Alloactinosynnema sp. L-07: one gene and its partner. Each later gene encodes a partner of the first gene's protein in a complex. Links are inferred from orthologs where the notes say so. Each region holds a gene or a part of one and is shown in the gene's direction. Other genes may lie near its edges. The genes, in order: secA2 and secY.

Evidence for each region.
Region 2: the proteins of secA2 (region 1) and secY are in contact, whole or in part, in a crystal structure (PDB 3DIN), measured with the Thermotoga maritima proteins. The link is inferred for Alloactinosynnema sp. L-07 from one-to-one orthologs. Residues at the interface, in WP_004082002.1 of Thermotoga maritima: Glu261, Ala262, Arg263, Lys300, Ala301, Arg302, Thr303, Ile304, Ile305, Leu323, Tyr324, Asp325, Pro326, Val329, Ser330, Tyr333, Ile336, Lys340, Phe345, Val349, Glu363, Phe364, Tyr374, Ser375, Gly376, Gly377, Glu393, Ile395, Thr482, Ser483; in WP_004081795.1 of Thermotoga maritima: Glu108, Gly109, Glu110, Glu111, Ala236, Glu237, Arg238, Arg239, Ile240, Thr241, Ile242, Gln243, Tyr244, Ala245, Arg246, Arg247, Val248, Thr249, Gly250, Arg251, Arg252, Val253, Tyr254, Gly256, Ala257, Ser258, Thr259, Tyr260, Leu261, Pro262.

The regions. Positions count from the first base shown.
Region 1 is NZ_LN850107.1:6,950,383-6,953,764, reverse strand. Bases 51-3,119 are described here. They hold secA2 (accessory Sec system translocase SecA2), read left to right. Parts: upstream 51-446; coding sequence 447-2,792; downstream 2,793-3,119. Other genes in these bases: BN1701_RS31905 (NAD+ synthase), read left to right, coding at 2,849-3,119; BN1701_RS31915 (alpha/beta hydrolase), read right to left, coding at 51-262. Also shown: more of BN1701_RS31915, read right to left, coding at 1-50; more of BN1701_RS31905, read left to right, coding at 3,120-3,382. UniProt on the Escherichia coli protein: Required for protein export, interacts with the SecYEG preprotein conducting channel.
Region 2 is NZ_LN850107.1:5,199,607-5,202,896, reverse strand. What follows is about bases 41-3,017. They hold secY (preprotein translocase subunit SecY), read left to right. Parts: upstream 41-866; coding sequence 867-2,168; downstream 2,169-3,017. Other genes in these bases: map (type I methionyl aminopeptidase), read left to right, coding at 2,776-3,017; BN1701_RS23280 (adenylate kinase), read left to right, coding at 2,165-2,719; BN1701_RS23290 (ABC transporter permease), read left to right, coding at 41-563. Also shown: more of BN1701_RS23290, read left to right, coding at 1-40; more of map, read left to right, coding at 3,018-3,290. UniProt on the Escherichia coli protein: The central subunit of the protein translocation channel SecYEG. Consists of two halves formed by TMs 1-5 and 6-10.

The DNA.
Region 1 (3,382 bases):
TGATCAGCAGCGAGCCGACCTTGATGCCGGTGGCCTGCCTGCGCAGCAGCCCGATCGACGCGGTCTTGCCGGTGGGGTTGGCGTAGTCGAGCGGCACGGTGATCGTCGTGCAGCGCACGTCGCGGGTGCCGAAGGCCATGCGGCTCTCGTCGTCGTGGGCCAGCGCGCGGCAGTCGCGCCAGGTCAGGGCCTGGCCGTAGAACCGCTCCAGCCCGGCGGGCACGGTGCCCTTGGGGCCGAGGGTCTCGGTCTGCCCCGTCACCGGGGTTCCGCTGATTTGAACAGTGCAGCCGCTCACGACGGCCGCGAGAACAACGAACACCAACCAAGGACGAGGCACCCGACCAGTGTGTCAGCCGGGAACTCATCCGCCACACTCCGCCGTTAGGTGGCAGGGTCGACAATGCTGTCAACCGCGAGGACAGAACGAGAGGTGGCCGACGAGCGTGGCTGCGTTCCTGACACGGGTCAAGGGCCGGTTCCAGCGACTGCTGGAGCGGCCCTCGACGGTCGACCTCAAGAAGTACGCCGAAGTGCTGACCTCGATCGAGTGGCGCGAGGAGCGGGTCAAGAAGCTGACCGACGCCGAGCTCACCGAGGCGGCGGGCGAGTTGCGGGAGAAGGCGCTTGGCGGGCTCGACGCCCACGGCATGGTGGAACTGTGCGCGCTGGGCCGTGAAGCCGCCCGCCGCGGCCTGGACCAGCGGCCCTATGACATGCAGCTGGTCGGCGCCATGGAGCTGCTGCACGGCCGGGTAGTGGAGATGGGCACCGGTGAGGGCAAGACGCTCGCGGGCGCGCTCGCCGCGGCCGGGTACGCGCTGCAGGGCCGGTCGGTGCACGTCATGTCGGTCAACGACTACCTGGCCCGCCGCGACGCCGAGTGGATGGCACCGGTCTACGAGCTGCTGGGCGTGTCGGTCGGCTGGGTCGACCAGGAGGCCACCCCCGACCAGCGCCGTACAGCGTACGGGAAAGACGTCACCTATGGCGCGGTCAGCGAGATCGGCTTCGACGTGCTGCGCGACCGGCTGTGCACCGACGTCGACGACCTGGTCCACCGCGACCCGGACGTGGCGCTGATCGACGAGGCCGACTCGGTGCTGGTCGACGAGGCGCGGGTGCCGCTGGTCATGGCGGGCTCGACCGACGACGCGCAGGGCGACCCCGAGGTCGCCGCGGTCGTGCGCGCGCTGCGCCCCGGCCGCGACTACGAGCGCGACGAGGACAACCGAAACGCCTGGCTGACCGCGCGCGGCGCCAAGGCCGTGGAGAAGGCGCTCGGCGACATCGACCTGTACTCCGGCGACCACAGCGACCGCCTCGCCGCGGTCAACGCCGCCCTGCACGCCCACGCGCTGCTGCAGCGCGACGTCGACTACATCGTGCGCGACGGCAAGGTCCACCTGATCAACACCTCGCGCGGCCGGATCGCACTGCTGCAACGCTGGCCCGACGGCCTGCAGGCGGCGGTCGAGGCCAAGGAGCGGCTCGACCCGACCGAGAGCGGCGAGGTGCTCGACTCGGTCTCCGTGCAGGGCCTCATCGGCCGCTACCAGCGGGTTTGCGGGATGACCGGCACCGCGACGGCGGTCGCCGAGCAGCTGCGCGAGTTCTACGACCTCAAGGTGTCGGTGATCCCGCCGAACAAGCCGTGTGTGCGGGTCGACGAGTCCGACCGGATCTACGACAGCATCGACCGCAAGGAAGCCGCGCTGGTCGCCGAGATCGTCACACTGCACGAGACGGGCCGCCCGATCCTGGTCGGCACGCTCGACGTGGCCGAGTCGGAGCGGATCGCGGAGAAGCTGACCAAGGCGGGCGTGTCGTCGGTCGTGCTCAACGCCAAGAACGACGCCGAGGAGGCCGCCATCGTCGCCGACGCGGGCGCGCACGCGGCGGTCACGGTGTCCACGCAGATGGCGGGCCGCGGCACCGACATCAAGCTCGGCGGCGCGGGCGGCGACGATGACGACCACGACAAGGTCGCCGACCTTGGCGGACTGTATGTGATCGCCACCGGCCACTACGCCAGCAGCAGGCTCGACAACCAGCTGCGCGGGCGGTCGGGTCGGCAGGGCGACCCCGGCGCCTCGGTCGTGTACGCGAGCCTTGAGGACGAGCTGGTCACGCAGTACGCGCCGGACGCGGGCGCCAGTTCCGACCCCGACGACGACGGCAGGCTCGACGACGTCACCGCCCAGCGGTTCCTCGACCACGCCCAGCGCGTCGCCGAGGGCGTGCACCTCGACATCCACCGCAACACCTGGCGCTACACCCGCCTCATCGAGCACCAGCGCGGCCTCGTCCTGGCCTACCGCGACGACGTCCTGCGTACGGATCTGGCCTCTGAGCAGCTCAAAGAGCGGTGCGCGGACCGGTGGGAGAAGCTGGCCGAGGGCATCGATGAGGACGTGCTGAACACGGTCGCGCGGCAGGTCCTGCTGTTCCACCTCGACCGCCGCTGGGCCCACCACCTGGCGTTCCTGTCCGACGTGCGCGAGACGATCCACCTGCGCGCGCTGGCCAGGGAGACCCCGATCGACGAGTTCCACCGCGCCGCGATCGGCGAGTTCAAGGGCATCCTCAAGAAGATCGGCGACCTCGCGGGCGAGACGTTCGAGGAAGCCGAGATCACCGCCGACGGGATCGACCTGGCAGCGGCCGGGCTGCGCCGTCCGACATCGACGTGGACGTACCTCGTGCACGACAATCCGTTCGACTCCGACGCGGAGCAGGCGTTGCAGCGAGTCCGGGCGGCCTTCAAGAAAGTGAAGGTCGCGAAGGGCTAGTCTGACTCCCGTCACATTTTCGCCTCAGGGGCGAAAACATGGTGGAGGATGACGGTATGCCGCAGCTACGGATCGCATCAGCACAGGTCAACCCCACTGTGGGCGACCTGGCGGGCAACTCGGCCCTGGTCGTGGAGTGGACGCGCAAGGCCGTCGAGGCCGGGGCGCACCTGGTGGTGTTCCCCGAGATGGTCGTCACCGGCTACCCGGTCGAGGACCTGGCCATGCGCGAGTCGTTCGGCCACGCGTCGCGGGACGCGCTGGACGCGCTGGCCGTCGCGCTCGCGGAGGCAGGCTGCGGGGACGTGCCGGTGTGGGCGGGCTACCTGGACCGCGACGACGTGGGTCCGCGAAACGCGGCGGCCGTGCTGCACGGCGGCGCGGTCGTGGCCCGGCAGTTCAAGCACCACCTGCCCAACTACGGCGTGTTCGACGAGCGCCGGTACTTCAAGGCGGGGCACACGCTCGACATCGTCCGTGTGCGCGGGCTCGAGGTCGGCATGGTCATCTGCGAGGACATCTGGCAGGAGCGCGGCCCGATCGCCGGACTCGGCCGGGCCGGGGTCGACCTGGTCGTGTCCCCCAACGCA
Region 2 (3,290 bases), 1.8 Mb from region 1 along the record:
CCGCTGCCGCGTTCGCCGGGGCGACCGCCGTGACCCGGGACGTGATCATCAAGACCGCGCCGGGGGCGGCGGCGCTGATCGGCGCCCAAGCTCCGCTGGCCCTGTCGCCAGGGGAGCCCGGCGCCCTCGACGCGACAGCGCCGCCGGATCCGAAGACGTTGCGTCGCGAGGTCGAGTCCAACGTGCTGAAACTGTCGATGATCTTGTCCTTGGTGGCGCTCGCGGTTGGCGCGATCTCTATTGGCAACGCAGCCACGGCACAGATCGGCGCGCGCGTCGGTGAGATCGGCCTGCGCCGCGCGGTAGGCGCCCGCCCAGTGCACATATTCGCCCAGTTGACCGGGGAGACGACCCTGCTCGGCACCGCGGGGGGCTTGATCGGCAGTGTGATGGGTTTGCTCGTAACCGTGGCGGTGTCCTTGTGGAACGGGTGGCAGCCGGTGATCGACCTTCCACTGGCCGTTCTCGCCGTCGCGGGCGGAGCAGCGGCCGGGTTGGTCGCCGGGCTCGTCCCGGCCTGGCGTGCCACGAGGATTCAGCCGGTCGCCGCGCTGCAGCGCTGAGGTCCGCGGGCGTCGACTCGCGCGCAGGCGCGTTGGCAGATCTAATTACGTAGAGCTGGCAATTGGCCGCTGTTACCTTCGTCACCCCCGTTGCGCCGGATGTGTGGCAGGTTTGGCCACCCCACGGGTGATTGGCACGCCTGTTGTGCTGTTAAAGTCGTGGTCACGCTTCGGGGTACCTGTCCTCGAAGCGCTCCTGGCTTGCCAGCACCTGGTGAGTCGGGGCATGTTCCCTGCCGGCGACCAGCCGGTTAAGCCGTTCACCGGCACTGAGCTGCCGGTGACGCCGATGGAGGTTCTTGCGTGCTCAGCGCCTTCCGCTCGGCTCTCGCGACGCCGGACCTGCGCCGCAAGATCCTTTTCACGCTCGGCATCATCGCCGTCTACCGGGTCGGCGCCGCGCTGCCGTCACCGGGCGTGTCCTACCCGAACGTGAAGAAATGCATCGAGGGCGTCCAGTCTGAGGGCATCTTCCAACTGCTGAACTTGTTCAGCGGCGGTGCTCTTCTGCAGCTGTCGGTGTTCGCGCTGGGGATCATGCCCTACATCACCGCGAGCATCATCGTCCAGCTGTTGACCGTGGTCATCCCCCGTTTCGAACAGCTCAAGAAGGAAGGTCAGGCCGGTCAGGGCAAGCTCACGCAGTACACCCGCTACCTGACCATCGCCCTCGCCGTTCTCCAGGCCACCGGCATCGTCGCCATGGCCAACGGCGACCAGCTGTTCGGCAACTGCCCCGAAGACGTCATCCCCAACGGCAGCACCTTCACGCTGATCGTCATCGTCACCACCATGACCGCGGGCACCGCGGTGATCATGTGGTTCGGCGAGCTGATCACCGAGCGTGGTATCGGCAACGGCATGTCGCTGCTGATGTTCGTCAACATCGCGGCCCGCATCCCGTTCGAGGGCAAGAACATCCTCGACAACAAGGGCGGACTGACCTTCGCCATCGTCTGCCTCTTCGGTCTGCTGATCATCGCCAGCGTGGTCTTCGTCGAGCAGGGCCAGCGCCGCATCCCGGTGCAGTACGCCAAGCGCATGATCGGGCGCCGCATGTACGGCGGTACCTCGACCTACCTGCCGCTCAAGGTCAACCAGGCGGGCGTCATCCCGGTCATCTTCGCCTCGTCGCTGCTGTACCTGCCCGACCTGATCAGCAGGCTCGTGGGCACCAGCGACTCGTGGTGGCAGCGCTTCATCACCAACCACCTGACCGACCAGTCGAGCTGGGTCCACATCGGGGTCTACTTCGGGCTGATCATCTTCTTCACCTACTTCTACATCACGATCACGTTCAACGTGACCGAGCGTGCCGACGAGATGAAGAAGTTCGGTGGCTTCATCCCGGGCATCCGCCCCGGACGTTCCACCTCCGACTACCTGAGCTTCGTGCTGAGCCGGATCACCCTGCCCGGTTCGCTCTACCTCGGCATCATCGCCGTTCTGCCGAACTTCTTCCTCGACCTGACCGGTACGGGCCAGAACCAGAACTTCCCGTTCGGCGGCACCGCGGTGCTGATCATGGTCGGCGTCGGTCTCGACACGGTGAAGCAGATCGAGAGCCAGCTCATGCAGCGTAACTACGAAGGGTTCCTCAAGTGACACGTGTTGTTCTCGTTGGACCGCCCGGAGCGGGCAAAGGCACCCAGGCGACCGCGCTGAGCCACAAGCTCGGCGTACCGCACATCTCCACGGGTGACCTGTTCCGGGCGCACATCGCGAACAACACCGAGCTCGGCCAGCAGGTCAAGGCGATCCTTGACTCTGGCGGGCTCGTGTCCGATGAGGTGACCAACCAGATGGTGCGCGAGCGGCTGGCCGAGGAGGACGCCCGCGACGGCTTCCTGCTCGACGGCTTCCCGCGCAACGTGGGCCAGGCCGACGTGCTGGGGCAGATCCTGGCCAAGTCGGACACCAAGATCGACGCCGTGGTCGAGTTCCGGGTCGACGAGGACGTCGTGGTCGAGCGCCTGCTCGCCCGCGGCCGCGCCGACGACAACGAGGACGTCATCCGGCACCGCCAGCAGGTCTACCGGTCGGAGACCGCCCCGCTGCTCGACTACTACGCCGACGTGCTCATCACCGTCGACGCGGTGGGCGAAGTCGACGAGATCACCGGCCGCGTGCTGGACTCGCTGCGCGCTCGGACGTGAGCGGCGGTGGCGTTTTCGCAGGCCTGCGCATGGCCATGCAAACCTGGAAGTCACGAATGATCGAGATCAAGACGCCGGGTGAGCTCGACGCCATGCGGGCCTCCGGCCTGGTCGTGGCGAAGGCCCTGGCCGCGGTGTCAGCCGCGGCCAAGGCCGGGGTCAGCACCGGCGAACTGGACGAACTGGCCGAACAGACCATCCGCGACGCCGGGGCCGTGCCGTCCTTCAAGGGCTACCACGGCTTCCCGGCGAGCATCTGCGCGTCGGTCAACGAGCAGATCGTCCACGGCATCCCCAGCCGGTCCCAGGTCCTCGCCGACGGCGACCTGATCTCCGTCGACTGCGGCGCCATCCTCGACGAGTGGCACGGCGACTCGGCGGTCACCCTCTTCGTCGGCACCATCCGCGACGAGGACCAGGCCCTGTCCGACGCCACCAGGGCGTCGATGCTCGCCGGCATCCAGGCCATCCGCCCCGGCAACCGCCTCACCGACATCTCCCACGCGGTGGAGACCTCGGTGCGCGGATCCGAGCGCGCCGACGGCCGCACCTACGGCATCGTCCGTGAGTA